DNA from 2 places in the Paenalkalicoccus suaedae genome. Region 2 is predicted to be linked to the other one. Evidence: predicted binding sites of a transcription regulator. Region 2 holds the regulator's gene; the other holds the start of a gene.
What was found. Region 2 encodes NrdR, which represses ribonucleotide reductase genes. Its sites were predicted from a motif close to AACACNATATATNGTGTT; they were not measured.
Positions count from the first base shown of each region.

Region 1: the regulator NrdR is predicted to act here: its motif matches at 8,254-8,271, upstream of FLK61_RS08150 (vitamin B12-dependent ribonucleotide reductase).

Region 1 covers NZ_CP041372.2:1,495,780-1,511,945, forward strand. The annotation lists gene FLK61_RS08115 (YqhG family protein) at 1-348, opposite strand, end outside; gene FLK61_RS08120 (DEAD/DEAH box helicase) at 335-1,924, opposite strand; glycine riboswitch at 2,049-2,143, shown strand; glycine riboswitch at 2,147-2,226, shown strand; gene gcvT (glycine cleavage system aminomethyltransferase GcvT) at 2,319-3,419, shown strand; gene gcvPA (aminomethyl-transferring glycine dehydrogenase subunit GcvPA) at 3,434-4,786, shown strand; gene gcvPB (aminomethyl-transferring glycine dehydrogenase subunit GcvPB) at 4,783-6,255, shown strand; gene FLK61_RS08140 (rhodanese-like domain-containing protein) at 6,632-7,003, opposite strand; gene FLK61_RS08145 (lipoate--protein ligase family protein) at 7,189-7,968, shown strand; gene FLK61_RS08150 (vitamin B12-dependent ribonucleotide reductase) at 8,318-10,885, shown strand; gene FLK61_RS08155 (HAD family hydrolase) at 11,071-11,709, shown strand; gene mntR (transcriptional regulator MntR) at 11,833-12,258, shown strand; gene FLK61_RS08165 (patatin-like phospholipase family protein) at 12,321-13,208, shown strand; gene FLK61_RS08170 (hypothetical protein) at 13,212-14,006, opposite strand; gene FLK61_RS08175 (SA1362 family protein) at 14,046-14,417, opposite strand; gene FLK61_RS08180 (YqhR family membrane protein) at 14,627-15,112, shown strand; gene aroQ (type II 3-dehydroquinate dehydratase) at 15,165-15,593, shown strand; gene FLK61_RS08190 (M24 family metallopeptidase) at 15,590-16,166, shown strand, end outside.
Region 2 covers NZ_CP041372.2:2,574,202-2,590,367, forward strand. The annotation lists gene thrS (threonine--tRNA ligase) at 174-2,117, opposite strand; gene ytxC (sporulation protein YtxC) at 2,467-3,276, opposite strand; gene mqnC (cyclic dehypoxanthinyl futalosine synthase) at 4,404-5,510, opposite strand; gene dnaI (primosomal protein DnaI) at 5,579-6,517, opposite strand; gene FLK61_RS13960 (replication initiation and membrane attachment family protein) at 6,518-7,933, opposite strand; gene nrdR (transcriptional regulator NrdR) at 8,015-8,482, opposite strand; gene FLK61_RS13970 (DUF1499 domain-containing protein) at 8,495-8,908, opposite strand; gene speD (adenosylmethionine decarboxylase) at 9,658-10,047, opposite strand; gene FLK61_RS13980 (glyceraldehyde-3-phosphate dehydrogenase) at 10,246-11,277, opposite strand; gene coaE (dephospho-CoA kinase) at 11,800-12,396, opposite strand; gene ytaF (sporulation membrane protein YtaF) at 12,411-12,998, opposite strand; gene mutM (DNA-formamidopyrimidine glycosylase) at 13,047-13,880, opposite strand; gene polA (DNA polymerase I) at 13,901-16,166, opposite strand, start outside.

The DNA of each region.
Region 1 (16,166 bases), 1.1 Mb from region 2:
TGGGATAAGCGGAGTAGGCTCTGTTGCTTGTGTTTGTTCATAAAAAATACCTAATGAACCATGCTTTACAGCTTCATTTTCTAACTGCTTTACTCGCAATCCAGCATGTTCCACATATTCATTATCAGGTCCACGAGCTAGCGTTTGATCTGTATGGAAATAACGCGTCATAGGAACACCTTTCAGACCGATTTTTTCACGGTAATGCCAATAGAAAGGTCGATTCATAAGCTTTTTGTCCTCTGCTTCTGATAACTGAACCTTAATACCTTGTGCATCTCGCTCGCACAAACAATCGTACGCATGAAAATAGCGATGGATAAAATCTAGCAGGTTAGTTTGCGTCATGTCTTTCCTCCTCTAGCAAATGAGATAGATGCTCGAGTCTGAGCTTTATTTCGCTAGTTGAACGCTTCTTAGTGAATGTTTGCGTCATATAGGACTCTATGTCCGTGCGCGCTACGTCCTCTAAAATAGTGTCGACTTCACCTACGACGCCCTCAAATAAGCCAATTTTTTTATACAGTAATGATAATAGGTGATCCTCGATCGTTTCTTTAACTGCGACATGGACGACCGTCACATCTTTAGATTGACCATGCCTATGGAGTCTTCCAATTCTTTGTTCGATCCGCATTGGATTCCAAGGAAGGTCATAGTTTATGAGTCGGTTGCAAAACTGAAGGTTTACTCCTTCGTTCCCTGCTTCTGTAGCAATCATGATTTGTGCACGATCTTTAAAAACCTGTTTCATCCACTCTTTCTTTCCTCGTTTAAAACCCCCTCTAAAAGGCACGCATATATACCCGGCTTGGGTTAAAAATGCCTGTAAATAAAGCTGGGTTGCACGATACTCCGTAAAAATAAGTACTTTATCAGACCCCCAGCTTTTTATCTGATTTAACACTTCCTTAGCCTTCGCGTGATGGTCTACCTGCTGCATAGCTGCTAACAGCTCCTGAAGGTCTCCTGTATCTTCTAGCTTTTCTTCTTTTAGCGCTTTGACCATGGTTGTTAATGCGGCAAATTTACTTGAGCACCACTCCCGTCTCAGAGTTAAAGAGAGGAGTGAGTTAACAGCTTGTAAGTCATCAAGCTTTTCATAGACCTGTGTCTCTTCGGGCGAAAAGTCAATTAACGTTGTCGAGACAATTCGTTTCGGCCACTCTATAGAGGTATCCTTGCGCCTCGTTCGTATCATCACGCTTTTAACTAATGCTTTCATCTGGTCATCTGTTAACGATTTTTCGTGAGAAGCAGAGAGAAGACCTGGACGTAAGATAGATACTAAGTGGATTAATTCTTTTACTTTATTTTGCATAGGTGTTGCAGTTAACAATAAACAAAATTTCTTTTTTAGTTGCTGAACAAATTGATGATTTCTAGACTGATGATTTTTAAGCTTATGAGCCTCATCGATAATGATCATGTCATAATTAATGGCTAAGATAGCCTCTCTATTAGGCTCACGCTTTGCAAGCTCCATAGAGGAAATAATAATATCGTACGTCTCCCAATCTACGCCTTTTCTCTTCTCATAAGCCGGCAATAAAAACTTTGTGCGAAGCTCTTCTCCCCATTGAGAAACTAATGAGGCAGGGCAAAGTATCAGAACCTTTTTCACAATATTTCGGTGCATATACTCTTTTAAAATTAATCCTGCTTCAATCGTTTTACCAAGCCCAACCTCATCCGCTAACAAAGCGCTTCCGTTTAATTCAAAAAGGACACGCTTACAGGCGTCAAGTTGATAATCATGTAAGGTGACATTTGGCAAGTGTGATAAAGAGACGATTCCATCAAATGGGAGGTTATGTAGCGCCTCGTTGATATCGTAAGCTAACGTAAATTGATCCCACGTCGTTATAGGATGCTGGTCTGTCAGTTTTTCTGACAAAGAATCTTTAAGTAGTACATCAATCATGATAACGCCTCCACTAATCAGAAAATGCAAAAAAAACAGAATGTATCTTGCCTTGAAATTACGTTCAGTGATACGATGTATATAGTATGAACCAAACGAAAGAAATTTATGTAAATATTTGCGAATGACAATAGGGGGAGAGGGCGACTCATCGTAGTCGACGCCGAAGGAGCAAACGGAGACGTGAATCTCTCAGGCAAAAGAGACTTCTATTGGACGCAACTCTGGAGAGCATCTGGATACTTAGCAGAGCACCGATGGGGAAACCTTTATGAGGGAAACTCTCAGGTACAAAGACAGAGACACACTACTTTTTAGGGGTGTCTCTGTCTTTTTTTGTGCAAAAGATGCTTTTATCACGTGAAATTGGTTTTTATTTTATGGAGGTGCAAGAATGACGTTAAAGCGAACGCCACTTTATGATGAGTATAAACGTGTTGGTGCAAAAACAATCGATTTTGGTGGTTGGGATTTACCGGTTCAATTTTCTTCTATTAAAGAGGAACATGAAGCAGTTCGAACAAAGGCAGGCCTATTCGATGTTTCTCATATGGGAGAGGTTGAGGTGAAAGGGTCTGGGGCGATTACGTACTTGCAAAAAATGATGACAAATGATGTTAGTAAAATGAAGGATAATCAGTGCCAATATACAGCTATGTGCTATGAAGATGGTGGAACAGTGGATGATCTTGTGATCTATCGTCGCTCGGAAACGGACTTTTTATTAGTGGTGAATGCCTCTAATCAAGAGAAGGATGCGCAGTGGCTAATAGACCATGCAACGGAGGACGTAGAAGTAACAGATGTATCCGATAACTATGCGCAGTTAGCGCTACAAGGGCCCATGGCGGAAAAGGTTGCAAATCGTTTGACGGATGAGGAGTTATCAGATATTTCCTTTTTCCGATTTAAAGATCACGTGACCCTTGCTGGTAAAAAAGTACTTATCTCTAGAACAGGATATACAGGTGAAGATGGTTTTGAAATCTATTGTCACCCTCAGGATGCGACAGAGCTTTGGCAAGCGCTTCTAAAAGAAGGTGAAGCGGAGGGACTTGTTCCTTGTGGTTTAGGAGCACGTGACACGCTCCGATTTGAGGCAAAGCTTGCCTTATATGGTCAAGAGCTCTCTAAAGAAATTTCGCCACTTGAGGCTGGGATTGGATTTGTTGTAAAAACAGAAAAAGAGCCTGCTGCTATTGGGCAGAAGGCATTAAAGCAACAAAAGGAAGAGGGGCTTCAAAGAAAGCTTGTCGGAATCGAGATGATTGACAAAGGAATTCCAAGAACCGACTACGAGGTTTATCACAATGATAGACAAATTGGCTTTGTCACGTCAGGCACGCAGTCTCCTACTTTGCAAAAGAATATTGGGCTTGCATTAATTGAGACGGTGTTCACAGAGCTTGGAACGGAAGTAGACGTGCAGGTTCGTAAAAAGCGTTTGAAGGCAAAAGTTGTCGCTACACCATTTTATAAGCGTGAGAAGAACTAAAGAGGAGGATCATCATGAATCGCTATCGATATTTACCACTAACTGAGCAAGATGAGAAAGAGATGCTGCAAACTATCGGAGTATCAAATTTGGATGAATTATTTGAGGATATTCCAGACAGCATCAAATTTAAGGGTGATTTAAAGCTACAGGAAGCTTTGGACGAAACCGCACTTGTTAAAGAGATGAGCCGTCTAGCTCAAGCAAATACGCATGTCAAAGAGTTCCCCTCGTTTTTAGGGGCTGGTGTCTATGAGCATTATATTCCTTCTGTTGTCAATCATATGCTACTGCGCTCAGAGTTTTTTACAGCTTATACTCCTTACCAACCGGAGATTTCACAAGGAGAGCTACAGGGGATTTTTGAATTTCAGACGATGATTGCTGAATTGACGCAAATGGATTTAGCGAACTCCTCTATGTATGATGGTCCGACAGCTTTATCAGAGGCAGCAATGATGAGTGCTGCTGAAACGAAAAAGAAGACGATCCTTGTCTCAAAAACTGTTCATCCCGAAGCGCGTCAGGTGCTTAAAACGAATGCTTCTGGCCAGAGCTTAACGGTTATTGAGATTGACGAAAAGGACGGACAAACTTCCCTTGAGGACTTAAAGGCAAAATATAACGATGACACTGCTTGTGTAGTCGTTCAATATCCAAACTTCTTAGGAGAAGTTGAAGATTTAGCAGCGATTGAGAAAATTGCTCATTCTGAAAAGAAGAGCCTCCTCGTTGTTTCCTCCAATCCTCTAAGTCTTGGTGTTTTAAAGCCGCCAGGAGCATTTGGTGCAGATGTAGTTGTTGGGGATGCTCAGCCGTTCGGAATTCCGATGCAGTTAGGTGGACCGCACTGCGGCTATTTTGCTGTCACCAAAAAACTAATGCGGAAAGTACCAGGTCGACTAGTTGGCCAAACGACAGATGACCAGGGACAAAGAGGTTTTGTGTTAACTCTGCAGGCACGCGAGCAACACATTAGACGCGAAAAAGCGACTAGTAATATTTGTTCAAATCAGGCGCTTAACGCTCTTGGTGCTTCTATCGCTATGAGTGCAATTGGGAAACAAGGCTTAAAAGAAATGGCGATGCAAAACATTCAGAAGGCGAATTATGCCAAGCGTGCGCTTGAAGCGGCAGGTATACCTGTTGTGACAACGGGGGCATTCTTTAACGAGTTTGTCATTGACGTGAAGCGTTCTGTGAAAGAAGTGAATCAAGAGCTGTTTGAAAAAGGGATTATCGGAGGATTCGATCTAGCTCGTTTTTATCCAGAGAAGGAAGGTCACATGCTTTTAGCCGTGACAGAGCTTCGAACGAAAAAGGAAATTGATCAGCTAGTGGCATCACTTGGGGAGGTTGTGGCATGAAAAACCAAGCACTTATTTTTGAGTTGAGTAAGGAAGGACGTATCGGTCATAGTTTACCTGAAATGGACACGGAAGAAGTCTCGTTATCAGAACTTTTACCACAAGAGATGATACGTACAGATGATGCGGAGCTACCTGAAGTATCCGAGTTACAGCTAGTAAGACACTATACGGCACTATCTAAGCGTAACCACGGTGTTGATTCTGGTTTTTATCCACTAGGCTCGTGTACGATGAAGTACAATCCAAAAATTAATGAAGACATGGCTCGTTTGCCAGGGTTTGCTCATATTCACCCTTATCAAGATGAGTCACAGCTTCAAGGAGCTTTAGAGCTTATGTATTACCTGCAGGAGTCATTAGCGGAAATCACTGGAATGGATCAAGTGACGCTTCAACCAGCTGCAGGTGCTCATGGAGAGTGGACAGGGCTTATGCTGATCAGAGCGTATCATGAAGCGAATAATGATTCAAAGCGCACAAAGGTAATCGTACCTGACTCTGCGCACGGTACGAACCCTGCTTCAGCTGTTGTAGCTGGATTTGACGCTGTGACAGTTAGGTCGACAGAAGAAGGCCTAGTAGATCTTGATCACTTGCGCGAGCTTGCAGGAGATGATACTGCAGCACTTATGTTAACGAATCCTAATACATTAGGTTTATTCGAGCGTCAAATTGAAGAAATGGCAGCGATTATTCACGAAGCTGGCGGGAAGCTTTATTATGATGGTGCCAATTCAAACGCCATTTTAGGAATTAGTCGTCCTGGAGACATGGGCTTTGACGTCGTTCATTTAAACTTACACAAAACATTTACGACTCCTCACGGGGGCGGAGGGCCAGGATCTGGACCTGTAGGTGTTAAAAAGGATTTAATTCCTTATCTACCTGCACCTGTTGTTGATGTGAAGGACGGCACGTACTTCCTTGATTATGAGCGTGATGAGACAATCGGACGAGTGAAGCCTTTTTATGGTAACTTTGGTATCAACGTACGCGCATATACGTACATTCGCACGATGGGAGCAGAGGGTCTAAGACTTGTCTCTCGCTATGCTGTTTTAAATGCTAACTATATGTTTAGACGCTTAGAGCCTTACTTTGATGCTCCTTATACGCAACACTGTAAGCACGAGTTTGTTTTGTCAGGGAAGCGTCAGAAAAAGCTTGGTGTGAGAACGTTAGATATGGCAAAGCGTTTACTCGATTTTGGGTATCATCCACCGACGATCTACTTCCCTATTAACGTAGAGGAATGTCTAATGATTGAACCGACGGAGACAGAGTCTAAAGAGACTCTTGATGAATTCTGTGATGCCATGATTCAAATCGCCAAAGAAGCAGAGGAAACTCCTGAGGTTGTGCAAGAAGCACCTCATACGACTGTCATTGGACGTTTAGACGAAACGACAGCTGCAAGAAAGCCAATTCTGCGTTATGAAAAAGAAAAAGAATTAGTAGAACAGTAATAATATGGCCGAGACAAACGCGATTGAAGGTTGTCTCGGCTTATTTGTTGATGCTTGTATGTGGTGTCTAGTATAAGGAGAAAAGTGGATTTTCGGATAATGGAAGGGCAAAAGTGGATAATCGGAGCATGTTTTCGGATAATGGAAGGCCAAAAGCGGATAATCAGAGCGTATTTTCGGATAATGCAAAGGCAAAAGCGGATAATCGGAGCGCGTTTTCGGATAATGCAAAGGCAAAAGTGGATAATCGAAGCAAGTTTTCGGATAATCAACCCCCCTCCCCAATTAACCGCACGTCACTCAACGCAAAAAAGCTGGAACAAAATGATTGCTTTTGTCCCAGCCCTTTTACATTAGTTCTATCCAACGTACGTGTTTACTTTTTGATCTTACCTGACCATTTGCGGAAGCCGCCTTTTAACATATAAATGTCTTCAGCGCCACGTTTTTTGTTAATAATTTTAGATGCTTGTACACTACGAGAGCCGTTTTGGCAGTACAGGTATACTGGTTTATCCGGTCTGATTTCTGTGTTACGCATACGAAGCTGGGAAAGAGGGATGTTTCTTGCGCCTAAAATATGTCCAGTTTGGAACTCTCGCTCTTCACGAACATCAATTAACTGCGCTTTACGATAGTTCTTCGTAAACTCTTCTTGCTCAATGGTGGTTAAAAAGCTAGGCTTTTTAAGTCTAAATAAAATAAATGCCACTAACAATAAGGTGATTCCAATATAAACCCAAAGCATACTGCCACTCCTTTATAATTACATATCCACTTCAAATGATATACATAAATCAGCCATCATGCAATGGGTAGAGACTTGTTTTGCGTATAAATTCTCGATGATGTAAAATGAGGGGGCAAAGGAGTTGGATGTAATTGGATAAATGGATATTTATAGATTCAGAAAAGCAAGAGCCTAGTTACAATATGGCTCTGGATGAAAAACTAATGGACTGGCATCGTGAAGGCAAGATTCCACCGGCAATCCGTTTTTATGAATGGGACCCGGCAACCTTATCGCTCGGCTATTTCCAACGAGTAGAACGAGATATTGATTTAGAGGCTGTGAAACGGCATGAGGTTGGCTTCATTAGACGACCAACTGGTGGAAGAGCTGTATTACATGAAGATGAACTTACATATAGCATTATCGTTTCAGAAGACCACGAAGGGATCCCGCTTCACGTGACAGAGGCCTATCGTGTTCTTTCAGAAGGACTTTTAGTAGGGTTCCGTGATTTAGGACTAGATGCTGAATTTTCGATCCCACGGACACAAGAAGAGCGAGACGCATTAAAGAATCCGAGGTCAGCAGTTTGCTTTGATGCACCTTCCTGGTACGAAATGGTGGTAGCCGGTCGTAAAATTGCTGGTAGTGCTCAAACTAGGCAAAACGGAGTTGTACTACAACACGGGTCGATCATTCGTTCTATCAATGAAGAAAAGCTGTTTGATATGTTTAAATTTAAAAATGAGCGACTAAGGCAACGCATGCAGGAGGGATTTAAAAAGAAGGCAACGCCAATATGTGATTTGCTCGAAGTAACACCGTCAATCTCAGTGATGAAGCAGGCTTTTCGCGATGGGTTTGAGAGAGCACTAAATATTTCGTTAGTAGACTACGCGTTAACACGAGAGCAAGAAGATGAGGTGCATCATTTAGCAGAGAAAAAATATCGCTCTGATGCATGGACCTACAAATATTAAAATGGCTGAGAGTAAATAACGTAGTAATGGCTAAAATAATGAGAGAAATTAATCTATCATGAGCTAATAAGTTATTTCACCCTCATTTTGAGTGTTTTTTACTTTCTTGTATTCTTCAAATTGTGCTAAGATAAGACTCGTACTTACAGCGACAAGAGGAATAATTTGTCTATTCCTATGAAAGAAAATGAAAATAATAATTCCCCTTCATTAGTGTTTACAAAGCTATAAGAAGTGGTATAAAATTAAATACAGACGCTACATATTGTGATAAAGTATATCTACAACACAATATGTAGCTTTTTTCATGGTCGATAGTAGTAAGTGAATGGAAAGGGAGCGAAGAAACATGACAACTTTTATGTCAGAAAAACGCATTAACGTAGAGCAACTAAATAAAGATATTGAGCAATTTCCGCAGGTGTTCCCTATTACACCCGATATGCACCGTAAACAAAGCGGGGTATCACGTTTAGTTATGTTAGATCGCTACACGTTTAAGGACACAGAAAAAAAGACACTAAAAGAGGGCGATTTTGTCGTATTAACCGTTAAATCAGACCCTAAGTTCCCAGCTCGTGGATATGGATTTGTAGTCGAGGTTGATTGGACGGAAAGTAAAGCTAAAATTGCTGTCGATGAAGAATTCCAAGCCGTATTAGATGATCCAGAAGAGAAGCGAACTGGTATCGTAGAGCGACCGCTTGCAACAATCGACAAGCCGCTTGAAGTATACTACGAGCAAATCGCCAAGCGTAACGCCCTTGGACTTGCATCCGTGGAGCAGGAAGAAGATACAAGACAAGAGTGGTTTGAAAAGTTTTATCACGAGCTAGTGCATATGAATTTTGTCCCCGCAGGACGAGTTCTTTACGGAGCAGGAGCAGGAACAGACGTTACGTATTTCAATTGTTACGTCATGCCTTTTATTGAAGACTCTAGAGAAGGTATTTCTGATCACCGTAAGCAAGTAATGGAAATAATGAGTCGTGGTGGCGGAGTTGGTACAAATGGCTCTACACTAAGACCTCGTAATACACTTGCGAGAGGGGTAAACGGCAAATCATCTGGGTCGGTATCTTGGCTTGACGATATTGCAAAGCTTACTCACTTAGTTGAACAAGGCGGCTCAAGACGTGGTGCCCAGATGATTATGCTCGCAGACTGGCATCCTGATATCTTAGAATTTATTATATCTAAAATGCAAAATCCTCGTATCTTACGTTACCTACTAGAAAACACGGAGGATGGACAAATTCGTGAATTAATCTCGGACAAGCTGAAATTTACTCCATTCACGGAGATTGAAGAAGCAATGTATCAAAGCATCGTAAACTACAAGCATATTGAAGGACAGGGTGGATTTGATCCAAAAGTTATTCGAGATGCAGAAGAAAAGCTCCGCACAGGGGGAACGTACTCCGTTAACAATGCGGAGTTCCTAACAGGAGCAAATATTTCTGTTTGTATTACAAAGGAATTCATGGAAGCTGTTGAAAAGGACGAAGATTATGCACTTCGCTTCCCTGATGTAGAGAACTACACAGCAGAAGAAATGAAAGCCTATAATAGAGAGTGGCAGGAATACGGTGACGTTCGCGAGTGGGAAGCACTTGGGTTTGGAGTTCGCACATATCGATCTATTAAAGCAAAAGAGCTTTGGAATTTAATAAATGTTTGTGCGACGTATTCTGCAGAGCCTGGAATCTTCTTTATTGATAATGCAAATGAGATGACGAACGCGCAAGCATATGGTCAAAAGGTTGTCGCGACAAATCCTTGTGGAGAGCAACCATTAGCTCCTTACTCTGTTTGTAACTTAGCTGCGGTGAACCTTTCTGAAATGGCTGATTTAACAACGAAGCAGGTAGATTTTGAGAAGCTTAAGCAAACGGTAGCAACTGGAGTAAGAATGCAAGATAACGTTATTGATGCTACTCCTTACTTCCTCGAGGATAATACGAAGCAGGCTAAAGGAGAGCGACGTGTCGGATTAGGTGTTATGGGACTTCACGATTTACTCATCCACACGGAGACTGTATATGGATCAGATGAAGGGAACGAGCTAGTAGACAAAGTCTTCGAAACAATTGCAACTACTGCTTACCGCACAAGTGTTGAGCTTGCTAAAGAAAAAGGCTCATTCCCTTATTTAGTCGGTGGCAACGAGGAAGAAACAGCTCACCTTCGTGAGAAATTTACGCAAACTGGTTATATGAAAAAGATGCCTGAGGATATCAAACAAGGAATTCTTGAGCAGGGTATCCGCAACTCTCATTTATTAACTGTTGCACCAACAGGGTCTACAGGAACGATGGTAGGAGTTTCAACTGGACTCGAGCCTTACTTCTCCTTCTCTTACTTTAGAAGCGGTCGTTTAGGTAAATTTATTGAGGTGAAAGCTGAAATTCTACAACGCTACTTAGATAATCATCCTGAGACAGATCCAAATAATTTACCTGAATGGTTTGTGTCTAGTATGGATCTATCTCCAGAAGCGCATGCGGACGTGCAATGTGTGATTCAAAAATGGGTGGATAGCTCATTAAGTAAAACTGTTAACGCACCTAAAGGATATACGGTCGATCAAGTAAAGAGCGTATACGAGCGTTTGTATCGTGGAGGAGCTAAAGGTGGTACGGTTTACGTAGATGGTAGCCGTGACTCTCAAGTATTAACGCTAAAAGCAGAAGAAAACGATAGCTACGCGGTCGATTTAACTGGTGGCGAAGCAGTCGATGAAAAGAAAAAACAGGTAGTGTTGATCGAAACCATTAAAGATGTAAGATCTACTTCCGTTACGTATGGTAGTGAGGTAGGCGATACTTGTCCAGTGTGTAGACAAGGGACAGTAGAAGAAATTGGTGGCTGTAATACGTGTACAAACTGCAGTGCCCAGTTAAAGTGTGGCCTTTAACAAATAGATTTATCGAGTGAACGTTTAGGTTAATAGAAGCTGTTAGAGGGTGAGGCTGATATTCGGCTTCACCCTCTTTGTATGTAACGATGATCATTCCTTGGTAGAATGGAGTAGAAACGAGATAGATTCGTATACCAACACTAGTAGTAAATGACAATCAGATGCACAAGGAGGAACTAATAATGGCAGACAGTATTATTTTTGATTTAGATGGTACAATCTGGGACTCTATTGACACAGTTATACTTGCTTGGAATGAGACACTAAAGCAGAGCGACCATACAGAGAAGCAAGTAACTCGTCATGATTTTGAGGACACCATGGGTCTGACAATGACAGATATCGGTAAGAAGCTGTTCCCAGAATTAGAGGAGCAAGCGCAGATTTCCTTACTCGAGAAATGTGGAAAAGCGGAGAATGGGTATATAAGACAACGTGGAGGAGCCCTCTATCCTAACGTGGAGAAAATCCTAGATGAATTATCGTCCTCTTACAAGCTATTTATCGTGAGTAACTGTCAGGATGGCTACATTGAAGCATTTTTTGATTATCATAGGCTTGGTCATCTCTTCCAAGATTACGAAAACCCTGGAAGGACCGGTCTTCCTAAAGGGGATAATATAAAACTTATCGTAGAGCGAAATCAACTAGTTAGTCCAATTTATGTAGGAGATACAGTTGGAGACGCAAATGCATCTAAGGACGCTAACGTTCCTTTCGTTTATGCAAAGTATGGTTTTGGTAACGTAGCAGAATTTGATGCTTCTATTGATGACTTTAATGAATTATTAACGCTTGATTACACGACATTAGCTAAGTGATATGCTAATAGGCAAAGGCGTTTGACTGCGCTTCTCGAGGCAAATCTTTACCAACCTCGTCCTGTATTCCAAAAGGCAAGTATAGTATACTAATGGTACAAGCTATAACTTGGAGGAAGATGAATGCCTACACCTAGCATGGAAGATTATCTAGAACGAATATACTTACTAATTGATGAAAAGGGGTACGCAAGAGTTTCGGACATAGCAGATGCGCTCGAGGTCCATCCTTCCTCAGTGACTAAAATGGTCCAAAAGCTTGATGCTAACGAATACCTTGTATACGAAAAGTATCGTGGACTCATGCTTACATCTAAAGGTAAAAAAATAGGAAAGCGCCTCGTATATCGTCATGAACTTCTTGAGGAATTCATGAGGATTATAGGAGTTGATGATGCAAGGATTTATGTTGATGTTGAAGGAATCGAACATCATCTTAGCTGGGAAGCGATTGATCGAATTGGGGACTTAGTTCAATACTTTGAAGAGGATACCTCGAGGCTAGATCAATTAAGAAATGTACAAAAAGATAATGAAAATAAAGACTAGGATAAGCTTTGTACTCATATATATGGGTGCAAAGCTTTTTGTTTTGTGAGGGGGTGCAAAAAGTGTTGGTAGATGCAGTATTTGCAGGTGGAGGAGTCAGAGCAATTGCGTTTGCTGGGGCATTGGAAGAAATGGTGAAGCGTCAGATTTACGTCAAGCGCGCTGCAGGTACAAGTGCTGGAGCACTTACCGCTGCACTTATCATTGCAGGGTATAAGCCTCACGAATTAAATGCCATCATTTATGAATTAAAGGGAGAAGAGTTATTAGATGCAAGACCGCAGGCAGTAAAAACACCATGGTTAAAATGGATGCAAGTATATAAATACATGGGTCTTTATAAAGGAAATGCATTAGAAAAGTGGATTGCAGATAAATTAAAAAAGAAGGGGATTCGGACATTTGGAGATGTAGAAAAAGATTCACTGAAAATTGTCGGATCTGATTTAACGAATGGACGATTTATCGTATTCCCAGATGATTTAGCTGACTATGGAATCGACCCGGACTCTTTTCCAATTGCAAGAGCCATTAGGATGAGCTGTAGTCTTCCTTTCTTTTTTGAGCCTGTTCTACTTAGAGGGAAAAAGGGGAACTCGTGGATTGTAGATGGAGGAGTGTTAAGTAACTTTCCGATGTGGCTTTTTGAGAATAGACTATGGGAGGAACGAAAAAGACCTGTAATTGGGATGCAACTCGTATCGAATAAAACAATGGAACCTGCCGTTATTGATAATGGCTTACAGCTACTTCAAGCAATAATCGAAACGATGAGAAGAGCGCATGATCAGCGATATGTAGACGAAGCTTTTGCTAAGAATGTAATATTCATTCCAGTAGCAGATGTAAAAGCTACTGCCTTTTCGCTCACAGAAAAAGAGAGACTCTCGTTATTCTTAGAGGGAGAAAAGGCAGCTAAAGAGTTTTTGGTGGATAAAAACTGGTTATAACCATTAACTGATTGTATGTTCGTTTCCTTGCTTAGTAGCAAGGTTTAGTAGCAGGAGTACAAATGGAACAATAAACATCATCCAAAAGCCAATAACAATTCCTATACTTAATTCCATAAAAGGAATATGTGCAATGGCAGGACGAAGAAAATAAAGAAGTGGAACCACTAGAACTGCAATTAGTGAAAAACCAATAACGGCACTCTTAGCATCGAAGGTTAATTCAAGGCGAAGCTTATATCTTTCTATCGTATATCCGATTCCAGCACCAAGTAAAATACCAGGCAAGAGAATTAAGTATGGCATGCCTGCAAGTAAAAGCATTAAAAATACGGGGAGTATGATCGCAAAGACTAAAACCAGGGGTTCTGGCATGGAGCCTAACCAATCTAGATTACGATAAAAAACAAAGCTTATAAAACCGCCGATTAAGATCCCAAATGCAATGGAGAATACGGATGCTTGAAAGACAAATAAATATAAGAGGCTAATAGCTAATGCAATGAATAATAAAATGAAGCCAGTCGAGCGTTTTTCGATTAAAGGAAATAGAAATGCAAGTAGTGTCATGGTTGCTTGGATATGAGGGTGTGTAAATGGAACACTCTCAGTGGCAGTTGCGAAAGCCGGGAAATAAAGTAAAATAGCGTAACCAATTGAAAGAGAAAGAATGGTTAAATAAAGTACTTCAAAGCCTGCACGTTTATATTTTGCAATATATATATATCCAGCTACTAAAAGCCAGATGATAAACAATGCTTCAGACCAAACGTGGGTCGTATAAACCGTCCCTAACATGCATCTCCCTCCTTTATATAAAAGAAAAAAGCCAAGCGTTTAAAATAATGCTCGGCTCTTTTTCTTGTTCTTTTTTCCCTCAATGACAGTCAGCTTAACGTCCGATTGACGACGCATGATAGGCTTAGACTGAGAGTTCTTTTTTCGTTCCTTTTGTTTTGCTTTTAAGGATGTTGGTTTCTTCTTTGTAGGCGGTTGTTTTTGAGCTGCTACAGCTGCTCGGTAAGGAGCTTGATCACGACCACCCATCATTCGTGGCTGAAGGAATTTCGTAAAAACAAAATAAAGGATTGCAATAAATCCTATTGCAAGAAAAATAGATGTAATGAAGCTCCAAGGGTTATTCGCAATTCCCAATAGTGCAAAACCCAAAATAACTACTACGACAGGCCCCCATGATTTCTTTTTCATACCATACACCTCCATGATGATCACTCGTATTGTAAAACGTGAAGGATTGACGATCTCTATATACATAATTCGATAAGAATTAGCCCAATACCTTCTTCTGCCTACTTCTAAACTTACTATTCCCTAAAAGATTATCTTTTACACGTAATTATGCAATCTACGTATAGTAATTTCCACTCTTGCAGATAGTATAGTCAGAGGTGATAAAGGTGGAAAAGCAAATAATTTCTTTCCCTATGAATGTAACATTGATCGGTCTATTTGGTGGGCTGTTTTTTAGTTTACTTGGATATGCAGCATACTATTTTCATTTTACAGAAGTAGGACCAGGGTTAACTATTTCTATGTGGATGTCAGAAGAATTTGAACCAACTGCATTAGGTGAGTGGATTAGCGTATTCTTAAACGGAATATTAGGTATAGGCGCCGCATTTCTATACAGGGTATTATTTATTCGATTTAAAGGCCCAACCGCAGGAGTCTTCTACGGAGTTATACTGTGGGTTATCATCTTTCAGTTTATTAGTCCTCTTTTCCCAGCAATAAAAGGTATTTTATCTATGAGCTTTCATTCGATTGTGACAACGTTATGTCTTTATATTGTATTCGGATTATTCGTCGGATACTCGGTATCTTTTGACTATCATGAGAGATTGAAATCCGAAGAGCTATCCAAGAAAGAGGAGCTATGGTAAAATGTTCGTTGTGACAGTTGATTAGACGTTGTTTATTGATTCGGAGGGTTTTATGAATATTCTACTATTAAATGGACCTAACTTAAACCGCTTAGGCAAACGAGAGCCTAATGTCTATGGTACCGATACATTAGAGGACCTTGAATCACGAGTGACCGAACACGCAAAGCAACATAAGGCGGCGATTGTCTGTAGGCAGTCAAATGTAGAAGGGGAACTGATAAATTGGATCCATGAAGCGTCGGCGGACGCGATTATCATTAACCCGGGAGCGTTTACTCACTATAGCTATGCTATTAGAGACGCTATTGCAAGCGTAGACATACCCGCCATAGAAGTACATATCTCAAATATCCATAAGCGAGAAGAATTTCGTCATACATCCGTAACAGCCCCAGTCTGTATTGGTCAAATAAGTGGATTTGGGTTTGATGGATACATCATGGCGATTGACTATTTAATTAGGGGGAATGAGGCATGACAAAGCTCGATAAATTAAGAAGTCAGTTTGATGAACATTCTATTGATGGAATGATTATCACAAGCCCTGTTAACAGACAGTACATAACTGGATTCACAGGATCTGCTGGTATTGCGCTACTATCTAAAAACGAAGCGAGACTCATCACTGATTTTAGATATACAGACCAAGCAAACGAGCAGGCACAAGGGTTTACGATCGTTAAACATACAGCTTCTATTTTTGAAGAAGTAGCCAAGCAAGCAAAAGAGTTAGGTATCTCAAAATTAGGCTTCGAACAAGACGTCGTTAGTTACTCTCATTTTAGCATTTTTAAGAAAACAGTAGAGGCAGAACTCGTTCCAGTAAGCGGACTAATAGAGAATTTGCGTCAAATTAAGACAGACGAGGAGATCTCCATTATCCAAGAAGCAGTAGACATTGCGGATAAGGCATTCTCACACATTCAGTCTTACATCAAAGCTGGCGTAAAAGAAATTGATATTTCTAATGAGCTTGAATTCTTTATGAGAAAGCAAGGAGCTGTCTCATCATCCTTTGATATTATCGTCGCTTCTGGATACCGATCTGCTT
Region 2 (16,166 bases):
GCTCATCGTCACATCCTCTATCATATACCAGTTATTACTACCATTATACGCTTTAATACCTATAACAACAATTGCTATTTCCCATAACATCCACCTTATTTGTCCATATATATACCTTTATAACTATAATAAAAGGACCCTCTCTAAAAATATAGAGAGAAGTCCCAATAGATCTACTTCTGTTTTTGTGCAATTACGTGTTGAATATGCTCAACAAACTCATCTAACGATTGTTCTTCTGTTTGTTGTTGTCCGTAACGTCTTACGTTTACACCATTGCTCTCAATTTCTTTATCCCCTAAAACGAGGAGATAAGGAATCTTTTGCATTTGAGCCTCACGGATTTTATAGCCAAGCTTCTCGTCACGTACGTCCACGTTGACACGTACTCCTGCTTGCTTGAGCTTGTCCTCCACTTTTCTCACATAATCCATGTGCACGTCACTAACAGGAATAGCCTGCACTTGAACCGGAGCAAGCCACGTTGGGAATGCACCTTTGTATTCTTCTAGAAGGAAGGCAATAAAGCGTTCCATCGTCGATACGACGCCGCGGTGAATAACAACTGGGCGATGATCCTTGCCGTCTTCCCCTGTGTACGCTAAGTCAAATCGATTTGGAAGGTGGAAGTCGAGCTGAACTGTAGAGAGAGTCTCGTCCTTACCAAGAGCTGTCTTTACCTGCACATCTAGCTTCGGACCGTAAAAGGCCGCTTCGCCTTCTGCTTCTACGTACTCAACACCCATTTCATCGACTGCTTGTTTAAGCATGCCTTGCGCCTTTTCCCACATCTCATCGTTATCGACGTACTTCTCTTTATTCTCTTTATCACGGTAGGATAAGCGGAAGTAGTAGTCATCGATGCCAAAGTCCTTGTAAACAGCCTGAATGAGCTCTACCACTCGAATGAATTCCTCTTTAAGCTGATCTGGGCGACAGAAAATATGGGCGTCGTTAAGCGTCATCGCGCGAACGCGCTGAAGACCAGCAAGTGCTCCACTCATCTCGTGGCGGTGCATCGTGCCAAGCTCGGCAATACGAACAGGCAGGTTACGGTAGCTGTACTTTTGATTTTTATAGACCATCATATGGTGCGGACAGTTCATTGGACGAAGCACGAGATCCTCGTTATCCATCTCAAGTACTGGGAACATGTCGTCTTTGTAGTGATCCCAGTGTCCAGATGTCTTATATAAATCCACGCTACCTAAAACTGGCGTATACACGTGATCGTAACCAAGACGTTCCTCAATGTCCACAATGTATCGCTCTACTGTACGTCTTACTGTCGCACCCTTTGGTAGCCATAGCGGTAAGCCTTGACCCACCTTTTGATTTAACGCGAAGATTCCGAGTTCCTTCCCGAGCTTACGGTGATCGCGCTCTTTACGCTCCTCTAAAATACGAAGGTGCTCGTCTAGCTCCGACTGCTTTTGGAAAGCTGTGCCGTAAATACGCTGAAGCATTTTGTTATTACTATCTCCACGCCAGTAGGCGCCATTGATCGCCATAAGCTTGAATTTCTTCAGCTTGCTTGTCGATGGCACGTGAACGCCACGGCAAAGATCAAAGAATTCTCCTTGCTCATAAATCGTAAGCGTCTCTCCTTCAGGAATATCTTGCAGAAGCTCAAGCTTTAGCTCATCTCCAAGCTCCTCATAGCGCTTGATCGCTTCTTCGCGAGTAACCTCGACGCGCTTAATTTCTAAATTCTCATCTATAATACGCTTCATTTCTTTTTCGATCTTTGGAAGGTCTTCGGTCGTTAAATTAACGTCAATATCAATATCATAATAGAAGCCCTCTTCAATGACTGGACCAATTCCGAGCTTTACCTCATGATCAGAATAAATACGTTTAATTGCTTGCGCTAACAAGTGAGCCGTACTGTGACGTAATACATCGATACCTTCTTTTGTATCGTATGTTAAGATCTCAATTGCAGCGTCTTCTTGGATCGGAGTTCTAAGATCGATTGGCTCTCCGTTTACTTTACCTGCTAATGCACTTTTCTTTAGACCTGAAGAAATAGATCCTGCTACTTCCTCCATTGTAACCCCAGCGGCAAACTCTTTTTTTGCACCATCTGGGAACGTAAGTACTACTTGCTCTGCCATCGTAACACTCCTTCATTTATATGTTTCACAAAGAGGGGAGAGGTTTTTTAGGCAAACAAAAAACACTCCTCCCTCTATAGAAAGGGACGAGTGTGAAATCGTGGTTCCACCCTTATTCCAGACAACCTGTCTGCTTCGTTCATCTCTGTATCGTAGAGGCACGTCCATTCATACTAATCGTAGGACTTTCCGAATGAATGCTACGAGGTGGTATTTGATGTCCTGTACAGAGGAGACTCTCAGCGACCATCTCCCTCTCTTTGCTGTCAATTGACGTCAAACATGTCCTCATCTATGCATGTGCAATATATGCTTATAGAGCGTATTATAAGCATGCTGCTCGAATAAATCAAGTCCAACTTTTAGTCGACGTCTTTAATCTCTCTTCAAAAATTAGCTGTAAGGTATGGTACAAGGAATCATCACACGTCTTGTCCACAATAACCTCAAGTGGGGCCATGCCAACAAGTGGTGTAATGACGCGCTGATTAATCGGTAACTCCTTGTCCGAGATAGGAATCGCCCTCGACCATAAATAAATATCCCTCAAAGGTACTTTATGCATCGACTTGTTGTAAAACGTTACCGTCTCTCCTACTTCCACATGCACCGTCGCAACCTTCGGCTCAGTCTCTTTAATATAACACCGATACGTATTCACCATCTGCTGATAGTCCATCTCCAAATGATGCTCGTCAATCGCCTCTTCAATGACATAAATGAGCCTTTCTTTTACCTCTTTTAGTCGAAACAAGAGGAATGCCTCTAGCCCAATACGTTGTCCATTCTTGACAAAGGGCGTCAGGGCATGGTTCACAATACGTTGCCAATCTAAGATCGTTAAGGAGGAAGCTTTTGTTGAGACAATATCAGTGGAGTAAAAAAAACGTTTAATAATGGCAATAATCGACGCACGTTCAGGGTCATGGTGAATGTGATAAAGCTCCTTTAACATGGTTTCGCATAGCTCAGGAAAATAGCTCGCAATCGTTGTATTCATTAGTAAGGTAGTCAGACGATTTTTATCCTCTTGACTGCGGCAGTTCGTTTCATCAATACATACACAATCCTCATTTATTTCATAGGGCACGCCACTGTTATGGAGCAATTGTTTAAAATAACGGCGTGTCGATACGCTCTCTATCATGATCTCAAGCAAAGACACTCCCCCCAGATACGTAAACAAGAAATTAGGCAATTGTCCCTCTCTTGCTGACGTCGATTGCAAAGCTCTTTTGGTAAGTAGTACATGTATATGGGTGGAGGTACGGTGTATGAGTGTTTTTTTCGTTTCGTTCAAGTTCTTCAGCTCTTCGAGCTAGGATGATATAGAGCTAACTAGTCAAAGGCAAGTTCTTCAGCTCTTCGAGCTTTAGTTGATCAAGTGCTAACTAGTAACTTCTAAGTTCCCAGCTCTTCGAGCTGAATTGATGAAGGGCCAAACAGTTACTTCTAAGCCCCTCAGCTCTTTGAGCTGAATCGATGAAGAGCCAAACAGTTACTTACAGGTTTAATTGTTTAGGAGAGTAAGAGCAGTCAGCTCTGCGGACACTCTACGACATCCATAGGGCCGGTCGTTGAGCTTCCTCGTCGGCAGGAGTCGACTGTCGTCTCCTCCTTGACGCCTACTGCGGGATCTCAACGACCTCTTTTCCCTATGGATTGTCTCCGAATGTCCTCCGAGTCTGCCTGCTCTTGTGCTTCTATAGAGGATAGTTTGTTTAATTAGTAAAAATCAATTTGAGTAATAGTAGACTTTTACTATTATTAGTTTAGTCTTTTGCTTTTGCAGCATATTTCTTTGAAAACACGTGTTTCTTCTTTTTTGCGACTTACTTCCCTTATGTTCTGTGCTGTTTCTATCTCGTTCCGCGTTTGTTCTGGCAATTTATGCATTACTTCTCGGAGGTTGCAAAATACTTCTTTTACGAACTGATCTTTTAAATAAAAGGAAGTAAATTTAAAACATTCCGTAACCGTAGGGGCGGCGAAGGTGCCTGCTTTTGACCTTGAACTTGACCTACTAAAAAAAGAAGTAAGCTGCTAAACATCCCGTAACCGCAGGCGACCCTAAGCGGCGGGTGCGAAATACCCGTGTAGCACTTTCGCGCAGCGAAAATCCTTTCGATCGGCCATTGATTTGGCCGGTCGAAATAGTTGAGCCAGCCACACAGGTATGCAGCGCCCGACGCGCAGGGGCGCCGAAGGTGCCCGCACTTGAACTTGATCTTAAAACCACAGCAAACAAAAAAAGCGCCCCACAAAGGAGCGCTCCATAAACAATGATTAGTTTTGCATAATAAAGTCTTTCTCTACCGATTCGCCTTCTTCAAACACATGCAGGTGATGGTACTTCGTGTTACGCTGTACCGGAATCTTACCCGCTTCTCGAATGAGTCGAAGGATTAAGTTAGTATCTACTTTGTGCGTTGCACCAGCGGCAGAAACAACGTTTTCTTCGATCATTGTGCTTCCGAAGTCGTTACATCCGTAAGAAAGAGATTGCTTACCAACTTCTGGTCCCATCGTTACCCAAGAAGATTGGAAGTTTGGAATGTTATCTAAGAAGATTCGAGAGATAGCTAGGTTCTTTAAGTACTCACGAGGAGTTACTTTTTCACCCTTCATGTTTGTGTTGTCAGGCTGGAAAGTCCATGAGATGAATGCTAAGAAGCAGTCTGTCTCGTCCTGTGCATCACGTACACGCTTTAAGTGAAGCGCGCGCTCTTCGAATGTCTCGCCAAAACCAATTACCATTGTTGCTGTTCCGTGCATGCCGACCTTCTTGACTGTCTTCATACACTCAATCCACTCTTCCCACGTGCCTTTTAGACGGCTAATGCGTCTTCTCGTGCGGTTATCTAAAATCTCCGCACCTCCACCTGGGACAGAATCAAGGCCTGCTGCGTGAAGCTCACGAAGAACTTCCTCAAGCGTAAGACCTGAAACGTCTACCATTTTGTAAATCTCTGCTGGAGAGAAAGAGTGCATCGTAATGTTAAAGCGCTTCTTAATCTCTTTTAGCAGATTTGTATAGTAGCTAAATGGTAGGTTCGGGTTTGTTCCACCCTGCATTAAAATTTCTGTACCGTTTACGTCTAATGTCTCTTGAATCTTTTGGAAGATCACATCATCGTCTAATGTGTATCCTTCCTTCGAATTCGGTGGTCTGTAAAATGCACAGAAGCGGCAATAAGTATCACAGAAGTTTGTATAGTTAATGTTTCGACCAATTACGAAAGTTGTCTCTGGTTCTGGATGGAATTTTTGCATCATTTCGTTTGCAACTTCACCCATTTTTTCGACTTCATCACTCTCGTATAAACGGATCGCGTCTTCGACTGATAGTCGCTCTCCGCTTCGTGCACGACTTAAAATATCGTCAATGCTCATACGTACGTCCCCCAATCCAGTAGGCTTCATTTATTATCCTATCATATCTATATGGTAAATTGCGAGAGTTACGGCGTCTGACGTTTGTTATTGCCCTTCATCTCAATTTCTTTATTTAAATACTTAATGCGCTCCATAATTCGCCGAGCCTTCAGCTGATCCACTCGCTCTACGCCACCTCTATTCGTTTGAGAAAGGTGGATTTCGAGCTCTTCTAGGTTAAAGTTAGATGTAAATACGGTCGGTAATTTCTCCATCATTCTAAACTGAAGCAACGACCCTAGTATATCGTCTCTTACCCATTGGGACATGGATTCTGCTCCAATGTCGTCCAAGATAAGCACAGGTGCTTTCTTTATCATGTCGAGCTTCGCTTGATACGAGCCGTCGGAGATGCCACTCTTTAGCTCTCGTAAAAAATCGGGTGTGTAAACGAGCATGGTGCGTACTTCTTGATCGGCAAGCTCATTGGCGATCGCTCCAACTAAAAACGTTTTACCAACACCGAAGGATCCATGTATATAGAGTCCCTCTCCATTTTCACCAGGAGCAATAGACGAGCAGAACTCCAAGGCTGTCGTGTACGCATCCATACGGCTAGATTCCTCATAAAAATCATCGAAGGTGACCGTTGTCATCTCTTTAGGAATATATAAGCTTTGAATGAAGGAAGCCTGGCGCCTACGCTCATCGTCCTTTCGCTTTAGCGAGCACGACTCATAGGTAACCTGGAGGCTATTGCGAACAACTTCGAGCTTAGGCTGGTAGCCCCTAACTAAGTTGGGGCACTCAAAAAGCCCTGGACAATGATCGCAGTTATGCCACTGCGTTTTGTATTGGTAAAGTTCATTTAGTCCTGCTTCTAGATTCTCCTGGGCCCATTCTTCGTTATCCTCGATAAATGCTTGCACACGTCGGTCCTGCAAAATATCCGCACGCATCTTCTCCATTCGCTCTCCTAGTCTGTCATTAGCGAACTGTCGCAGTGGCTTATTGATCGGATCCATTTAGCCTTCCTCCCTTCGTCGTTTCTTTTCTTTTAATTGCTCACGAAGTAGCGCTGCCTTTTGACGTTGCTCTAAAAGCTCTTTGTCATTCCCAACAGGCTCCTCCGTGTTTGTGTTAGAAGTAGAGGCTGCCTGCTTATTGGTTGTATCCTCTGCTTCCATCCACTTTGGCACAAGCTCTGTTTTAACCTGCGCTTTTTTGGGAGCTCCTTTTTGACTAAAGTTTTTCCGGTCCTCATATTCTTTACGTGCAAGCTCCATCGCATCCGCGACACGGTCAATTTTCTTCCGCTTCCAGTGGCCCGCAATTTTAAATGCCAGATTTTTTGAAAGCTTCTTATCATCAACGGTAAATAAATAATCAACGAGAACGTTCACCACGCCTGGAGGTAGCTTATATTCTGCAATAAGCCGCTCAACGATAGAGATGTCCCCTTCAGATAGCTTCGCTCCACCGCTCAGTGAATGCAAATATTCAAGTGGCGATGTCGTTTCGAAATAGTGAATCATGCCGTCCTCTTCCGACTCTTGACCACTATTCGTTCGAAGCACATGCGGCTGCTGTCTCAATCCGAGCATTGGAGGGGTTTGCCCCTCCGTCACATAATACTTTCGCTTCGCAATTTTTTGGAGCTCCTTCATATCCAATTCATCTGTGTGGAGCATCGCTTCCTGTATCGCAAACGCCATATCCTTTGCCGAGTACTGATACAAGAACATATACTGCTCAATCGTCTCCGCCTGCTCACTAACGCTCTTTTTATTTACATAGCTCGGGAGCTCCTCTATTACCTCTCCGATTGTTTTAGAAAATTGTTGCGACTCTCTCTCATTGGACCTGCCTCTAAACGTTTGATTAGACGTTAGAATCTCCTTCATCTCTGGTGAAGACGCCTGTAGCTCGGAAGGGTGAATAGACGAGAATGCTGCATCAAATGCTGTCGTCACATCTTCAAAGCCTTCTTTGTTAGGCTCTTCTTGATAAAAATGAGAGCGAAGCTCCAAATAATTCTCTTTACTGCCTAGTCTGTTATATAAAAACACGCTGTAAAAGTCATCCTGGAAGAACTCCTTCGGTGACATAGGTGGTAGTAGCTCGTAATAATATTCATATTCTTCCTCTACCTGTTTTCTGTACACATTTAAAAGTCTGATGGCCTCAAGCTTTTTACGCTCTTCGAAGAGGATGTTTAGTGGCTGGCCTGTGTAAAGCATAAGATGCTTATGGCTTCTTTTGATTTGCTTGCCAGCCTGCTTTTGAACGTCCGCAAGTAGTGTCATGTAGAGACTAAATGCAACAGAGCCAATTAATGGCTGATAGAGTAGCGTTAATACTTCATAGTCGATCATGTACGCCTTATCGTGTGTGTAGGCGACATAATGATGGGATGGCAGTATTTCTTTCCAGTGCTGCATCAAACCTCTCCCCCCTCACGTTCACGGAAAAGAGAATGTGTGGAAGAGTCGAAGCGCCCTTCCACACATTCTCTTTCATCGTCAAGACGTGCCGTTATCTCGTTCCATTAGTTCTTTTAATTCATCAATAAAAACGTTGATATCTTTAAACTGCCTATAGACAGACGCAAAGCGAACGTAGGCTACATCATCAATGGAAGCTAAATGCTGCATAATATATTCCCCAACATCATTACTGCTTACTTCCGTTGTGCCACGATTTCGCATTTCCTTCTCCACGTCCTCCGATAGCTTCTCAAGCCGCTCAGCCGGTACCGGACGTTTTTCACAAGCTCGGACTAATCCTCTTAACAGCTTTTCTCTGGAAAACTCTTCGCGATTTCCATCTTTTTTGACGACGATAAGCGGCGTTTTTTCCACGCGCTCAAATGTCGTATACCGATAACCACAAGACTCACATTCTCTGCGCCTTCTGATCGCTCTTCCTTCATCACTAGGACGAGAGTCCAAAACTTTCGTTCCATTATGCTGGCATTGTGGACATTTCATTTCTAACTCCCCCTACCCTCTTGAAGAGCTCTCTTCTCCAAGCCCGGTTCCAATAAACGTTAATCGTCCGTTTAATTCCTTGTAAAGCTCACGAGCAAGCTTTGCGCTGTGACCAAAATCACTGAACATAAACGTCTCCGTTTGGATCGAAAAATCAACCGCTGTGCGGAAAGGTCGAACCATAATTACGGTAATAACCATAAACGCTTTTCTTCCTTTTTTAATGTTTACGATCATTTCCCCGTGCTCTTCTGAAATCGACGCAACCTCGTAGCCTTGCTTTTTATTTAGAAGTGCCTCAATCTCTTCAATAACTTTGTCTTTTAGTGCTTTGTAATAGTGCGTTTGCAGTGTTTCATCCTCATGCTTTTCATGAGTTTCTACTTTTGTACTAACCATCTTTTTTAACGTTTGTTTTATTCCCATATTAGACACCTCACCCCCTTAAGGATAGCAAGAAACAGGCAACTATTCAATGTAAATCCATGGTTTGGGAGGAGGAGATATGTGTGGTGGACGATTTCGTGATTTTCTTCTGAGAAAATAGGGGGAGTCTGCGTCACACATCGGTAGTTAGGGGAAGTTTTAGAGCATGCTTCTTTCGTGTAGTTCAAGTTCAAGGGCAGGCACCTTCGGCGCCCCTGCGCGTCGGGCGCTTCATACCTGTGTTGCTTGCTCAACTATTTCAGTCGTCCAGAGGCCGTCTGAAAGGATTTTCGCTTCACGAAAAAGCTACACGGGTATTCCGCACCAGCCGCTCCGGGTCTCCTACGGTTACGGAATGTTTAACAGCTAGCAACCTTCTATTTAGAGGAACCACTCCGCAAAAGAAATAGTGCGAAATTGACAAGAAGTAAGGCGTAAGTTGCCAGAACCAACGCGGAACAAACGAGAAACAGCGCGGAACTTTGCTGAAGTAAGTTTAAAAAAAGAAGTAACGCATAAACGATGAGAAATAATGCGCAAGTTGCCAGAACCAACGCGGAACGAGCGAGAAAAAGCGCGGAACCAAGTTAAAGTAAGGTACAAAAAGAAATAATACAGACCAATTTTTGAAGTCGCCGCTTTCTCGCTTTTTTAGACAAAACTGCCAGCAATCTCCCCTAGAACAGTATTTCTAACATACCTTCAACGACGAAAAAAGCCCATCGCACGTGTGCGAGGGGCCTTCATAATTATTTAGAATAAACGTTTTCCTGACGAGGTTTTAATGTGATTTCTCCCATTCCTCGTGGAAGCTCCACTACTTCAGACTTTTTAGATTCTAAAGAGTGTGCAATATAATCAGCAGCGACGTTAGGGTCAATTCGATCCCCACACGTGTATACATCAATGCTCGCATAACCGTGCTCTGGGAAACTGTGAATCGTTAAGTGTGATTCACTAATAATAACTACTCCACTAACTCCTTGAGGCGCGAATTTATGAAAAGCAACCTCTCTTACTTCTGCACCAGCTTCTAGTGCAGCATTAACAAATACACGTTCAATGTAGTCCATATTGTTAAGCTTATCGATATCACATTCCCAAAGCTCCGCAATAACGTGTCTACCCATTGTATCCATGAACGTATCCCCCTTTACAATAATTATCATGTCTTCATAAGCAGAAAGGAAACACGATTACTGGGGGAAAGTTAGTCCAAAGAGGTCCTAACCCTTTACATAATCAAAGTGCCTACCCATGCTTTTTAACGAACATTACAGGGGATAGTATACTAATTATACGAGTGCAATGCAAACATTTTTTTAAATTAATAGGATTTAGTTGTCAATCGTAAGCGCATACTCGCTTGCGCTCATTTGCTTTCCGACTTCATAGACAAGGTCCATTAAGCGACATGAGTAGCCCCACTCATTGTCGTACCATGCGAGCACCTTCACTTGCTTGCCGTAAACAGCTGTCGAAAGGCCGTCGATAATTGCGGAACGATCATCTCCAACAAAATCCACGGATACAAGGGGCTCCTCTGTATACCCTAAAATACCGTCCATACTTGTTTGCGCCGCTTTCTTTAATACGTCATTTACTTCTTCGACCGTTACCTTCTTTTCCACATCAAGCACTAAATCGACGAGAGAAACGTTTGGCGTAGGCACACGTAGCGCGAGACCCTGTAGCTTTCCTTCTAAATGAGGAAGCACTAAACTGATCGCTTTTGCTGCACCAGTTGTAGTTGGAATGATCGACTGTCCGCATGCTCTCGCTCGACGCAAATCCTTATGGGGATTATCAAGCGTTTGCTGATCATTTGTATACGCGTGGACTGTTGTCATCATCCCAGATTGAATCGCAAACGCATCATCGAGTACTTTGACAATCGGTGCGAGACAGTTCGTTGTACAAGATGCGTTCGAGATAACGTGATGCACGTCATTTTTGTACGCGCTTTCATTTACTCCATACACAATAGTAACGTCCTCGTCTTTACCAGGCGCTGAGATAATAACTTTTTTCGCTCCGGCTGTGAGGTGTCTGCCCGCTTCTTCTTTCGAGCGGAATTTACCAGTCGCCTCTACGACGATATCTACCTGTAAGTCTTTCCACGGAAGTGCCTCAGGCTCCCTCACGTGACAAATTAATATACGCTTATTATCAATGATTAATGCATCCTCTTCTACCTTTATCTCTTTTGAAAATGTCCCGTGTACGGAATCGTATTTAATTAGATGTGCGAGTGTCTCCGCAGGATAGCTAGCGTTTACTGCTACAACCTCCGCCCGTTCATCTAATATTGCTTTCCTAAATACCATTCGACCAATTCGTCCAAAACCATTAATTGCGATTCGAAGCATACAGACATCCCCTTTAATAATGATATACTTAATAATTTATTTCCCACAATAAGTATAACATAATTATTTATTATGACTATCATTTAATTGGGAATTGCCGACATTTTTCTTCAAATAATTATAGAAAATCGAGGAATTGCTAATTCTTGAGGATTCAATAGAAAGAAGCGGCTGAATAGGAGGCCGTAGTCGGATCATGTAAGGGACGGGACGGAAACGGATAATCGTAGCTTATTTTCGGATAATCCATACCGATATTCGGATAATCCATACTGATATTCGGATAATCGTAGCTTATTTTCGGATAATCCATACCGATATTCGGATAATCGAAGCTTATTTTCGGATAATCCATACTGATATTCGGATAATCGAAGCTTATTTTCGGATAATCCATCGAAGTCCTAATCCGGATAACCAACGCCCCAAAACGAATTACTCAACCTCACCACACAAAAAAGCCGGAACAAAAGAATCTTCATCCCTTTGTCCCAGCCTCGCTATGTATGTGGCAGTTTGCCACTATTTACTCGCTTCAAGACTCGCTAAAAACTGCCGCACCTGCTCCTTCGTTTCTGCCAACGTAGCGCTATTGTCAATGACGACATTCGCCTTCTCTCGCTTTGACTCAATCGAGAGTTGCGAACGGATCCGACTAGTTGCCTCGTCCTCAGTAAAATCATTGCGGCGCATTAAGCGTTCGAGCTGCTCCCCCTCGGGTATGTACACAACAACAACTGTATCAACTAAATAGTACAGCTCACTTTCGATTAATAAAGGGATATCCATCACCACGTGCGTATGTCCCTCTTCTAGAAGCGCCTCTGCTTTGGCACGTAACTCCTTCCGTACCTCTTTATGCACGATGTCATTCAGCACAAGCCGTTCTTTTTCGTCGGAAAAAATGATGTTGCCAAGCTCTGGCCGGTTGATTGTTCGATCCTCGAGTAAAACGCGCTCACCGAAATGGTCGACAATCTCCTGATAAGCTACCTTGCCAGGCATCACGACTTCACGTGAAATAATATCTGCATCGACTACTGGAATACCAAACTCCTCAAACATCTTGCTGACCGTACTTTTACCTGTCGCTATTCCGCCCGTTAATCCGATAATCATGCGGTCACCTCCAGCTACAATTTTAAACATGCTAATAAAATAAGAAGCAGTCCCGGAATATAGGTTGCGAAGCCTAACGCTTTTTCACACCGTAATCCTAGTCCCTTTCCTAACGTTAAAAAGAGCACGCACAGTCCTCCAACAATCACTGGGAAGATCCACGAATAGTGTTGTGTTGCAGCAACGACACCAGCTCCTGCTGCATCGAGCGCTAATGCTGTACCTAACAGACAGGCCTCGCGTACGCTGATTGACCCTGACTTATCCATATCTGCCTGCATTGGCGTGCGAAGAACGGTCACCACTAGCCCGAAAAAAGGAATCGTCATCTCATGTTTTTTAAGCTCACTTGGTCGCGATGCTTGTAAGAGCGCGACAATTCCTAAGGCTAGCAATAAATAGGCTCCCGCTTGATTCACGACAGTTGGTGAAATAAATTGAAACAGACTACGTCCAACGATAAAGGCGACGCCAGCAGCCACGCCGGAAAAAGCACCAATAACAAGAATCGATTTAAATGGCACACGCATTTTCCTCAAGCCGTACGTAAATCCTACTCCAAAACTATCTAAGCTGACCGCCAAAGCCAGGAGAATCATCATATAATAGCCCTCCTTCATTCGTTAGACTACTATATGAGATTTGGGCTTTTATGTGCGAATCGGCTGACAAACCGGACACGTATGCGTACCGCGACCTCCCACAACGGATCGAATAATCGACGCTTCGCAGTGATGACAAGGCTCGCCAGTACGTCCGTAAACAGCGAGCGTTTGTTGGAACATTCCCATCTCTCCTTGCCCATTCACATACGATTTTATCGAGGATCCGCCAAGGTCAACCGCCTCTTGTAGAGTCGCTTTTATATGATGCGCGAGCTCCTCATACTCCTTATCCGTTAAGCTATTTGCAGGAGTCGTTGGGTGTATGCGCGACCGATAGAGCGTCTCATCCACGTAAATATTCCCAAGACCTACAAGCTTTGTCTGATCTAACAGCACGGTCTTAATCGCACGCTGAGACCGCTTCACCTTGTCTTTCAATACGCTCGCATTAAAGTCCGCATCTAATGGCTCTGGCCCTAGTTGCTTCAGTGGGAGCTCCGTTAACTCCTCTCCCTTTTTAAACACGTGCATCGTTCCAAACTGACGCACGTCAGAGTACCTCAGCTCCTTCCCACTCTCAAACGTAAATCGCACATGCGTGTGCTTATCTACCTCTTCATCCGCTTCTACGACCCCATAGCGACCTTCCATTCGTAGGTGAGAAACTAACGTGTAATCGTCAAGCTCTAAACGCAAAAACTTTCCTCTACGATGCAATGCTTGAAAGGTTTGTCCTTCAAGCATCGTTTCGAATTCCTGAATATCCTCAGGCTTTATAATAATTCTCGCTAATGTCACCGTCACCTTTTTTATCTTCTCTCCGACGATTAAGCCGGACAGCGTTCGGCGAACGGTTTCAACCTCTGGTAATTCTGGCACTGCCTTTCTCCCCTTCCTGCTTACTTTGCGTCATACCATGTGTCACCTGATGACACATCAACTGTAAGAGGCACATCTAATGCAACGGCTTCTTCCATCACTTTTTTCACGAGATCCTGCATCACTTCTATTTCGTCCTTGGGCACTTCAAAAATCAGTTCATCGTGCACCTGCAAGAGCATGCGCGATTGTACCTGTTTCTCTTCCATCGCATGCGCCATATCAACCATGGCTTTTTTAATGATGTCCGCAGCACTACCTTGAATCGGCGTGTTCATGGCTGTTCGCTCAGCAAAGCTTCGCAAATTAAAGTTACGGCTCGTCATATCAGGCAAGTAGCGACGACGCTTTAACATCGTGGTGACAAAGCCATTCTCTCTCGCCTCATCAACGATTGACTCCATATAATCCTTCACGCCAGGATAGCTTTCAAAGTATTTATCAATAAACTCCTGCGCCTTCTTACGCGTGATCGAGAGGTTTTGAGACAAGCCATAATCGCTAATCCCATACACAATCCCAAAGTTTACCGCCTTAGCCGTACGACGCATCAGATCTGTTACTTCATCAGCCGTGACGCCAAAGACGTCCATTGCCGTCTTCGTGTGGATGTCCATATTATTCTTAAATGCCTCAATCAATCCCTTATCTTGAGAAATATGAGCCAATACGCGCAGCTCAATTTGGGAATAATCGGCTGCTAAAATAATAGAGCCCTTCTCTTCTGGTACAAATGCGCGACGAATGCGACGTCCTTCCTCTAAACGGATCGGAATATTTTGCAGGTTCGGCTCCGTGGAGCTAAGTCGTCCCGTTTGGGTAATCGCCTGATTAAAGATCGTATGGATCTTGCTCGTTTTTGTATGGACAGACTTTAACAATCCTTCAATATACGTTGAGTTCAGTTTGCCTAGCTGTCTATATAAAAGAATCTCTTTGACAATGTCGTGCTCACTCTCAAGCTTTTCTAACACATCTGCAGATGTCGAATAGCCTGTCTTCGTTTTCTTTTGGACAGGTAGTCCAAGTTTCTCAAATAAAATCACGCCAAGCTGTTTAGGTGAATTGATATTAAAGGACTCTCCTGCAAGCTCGTGAATCTTCTCTTCCATGGTAGCAAGCCTCGAAGAGAGATCTTCCCCAATCGCTTTGAGCGCTTCTTGATCAATGGCAACGCCGTTTTGCTCCATGCGTCCTAATATGACCGATAGTGGCATCTCAAGCTCGGTTAACAGCTCCAGCTGCTCATTCTCTTCAAGCTCGCGCTGTAGCTCGTCCTGCAGCTCAAAGATCGCTTTCGCTTTTCTACCTAGATGTTGCGCAAGCTCGTCCGTGCCCGGTACATGACGCTTTTTCCCTTTGCCATACACCACTTCATCGTCCTGCACTTGAATGCCCTTTTTTCGCTTCGCGATATCCGAAATATCATGTGAGCTTGCAGATGGATCTAATAAATACGACGCAATTTGCATATCAAACGCAACGCCTTCAACGCGCACACCAGTCCAACCAAGCGTCACGACAGCACGCTTTGCATTAAAGACAAACTTTTCTTTCGTTTCGTCCTCCGCCCAAGCCTGGAACGCGTCGCTTTCCGTCACACTCGGATCAAAGTAGTACACGCCATTTTTATTCGCAATCGCAATTCCAACCATGGATGCGTTATGATAATTTTCTTCGAGCGACTCAACGACGAGCGCCGCCTGATCGTCTGTAATAATGTCAGCAAATTCTTTCCCGATTTCGACAGAAATATCTTCGACTTCCTCGACCTCTTCAGCCTCTCCGTCAATGCGATTTAATAACGATTGGAATTCAAGGTCCTTAAACAGCTCCGTTACCTTAGTGGCATCATACTCCTGACGTACCATTTCATCCATCGTCACCTCAATCGGCGCCTCAATCATAATCGTCGCAAGCTCTTTTGACATAAATGCTTGCTCTTTATTATCTTCAAGCTTTTCCTTCAGCTTTTTCCCAGAAACCGCGTCGAGATTCTCATACACCCCTTCGACTGTTCCATGCTCCTTTAAAAGCTTCAGCGCCGTTTTTTCTCCAACACCAGGCACTCCTGGAATATTGTCCGAACTATCTCCCATGAGTCCCTTCATGTCGATAATTTGAGATGGAGTTAGTCCATACGTCTCATCTAACATAGCTAAGTCATACGTATCCACATTCGTAATCCCTTTACGAGTTAGCCCTACTTTGACGTTTTTATCCACAAGCTGCAGCAAGTCCTTATCTCCGCTATAAATCTTTACTTCCGTATCAGCGTCCTGCTTC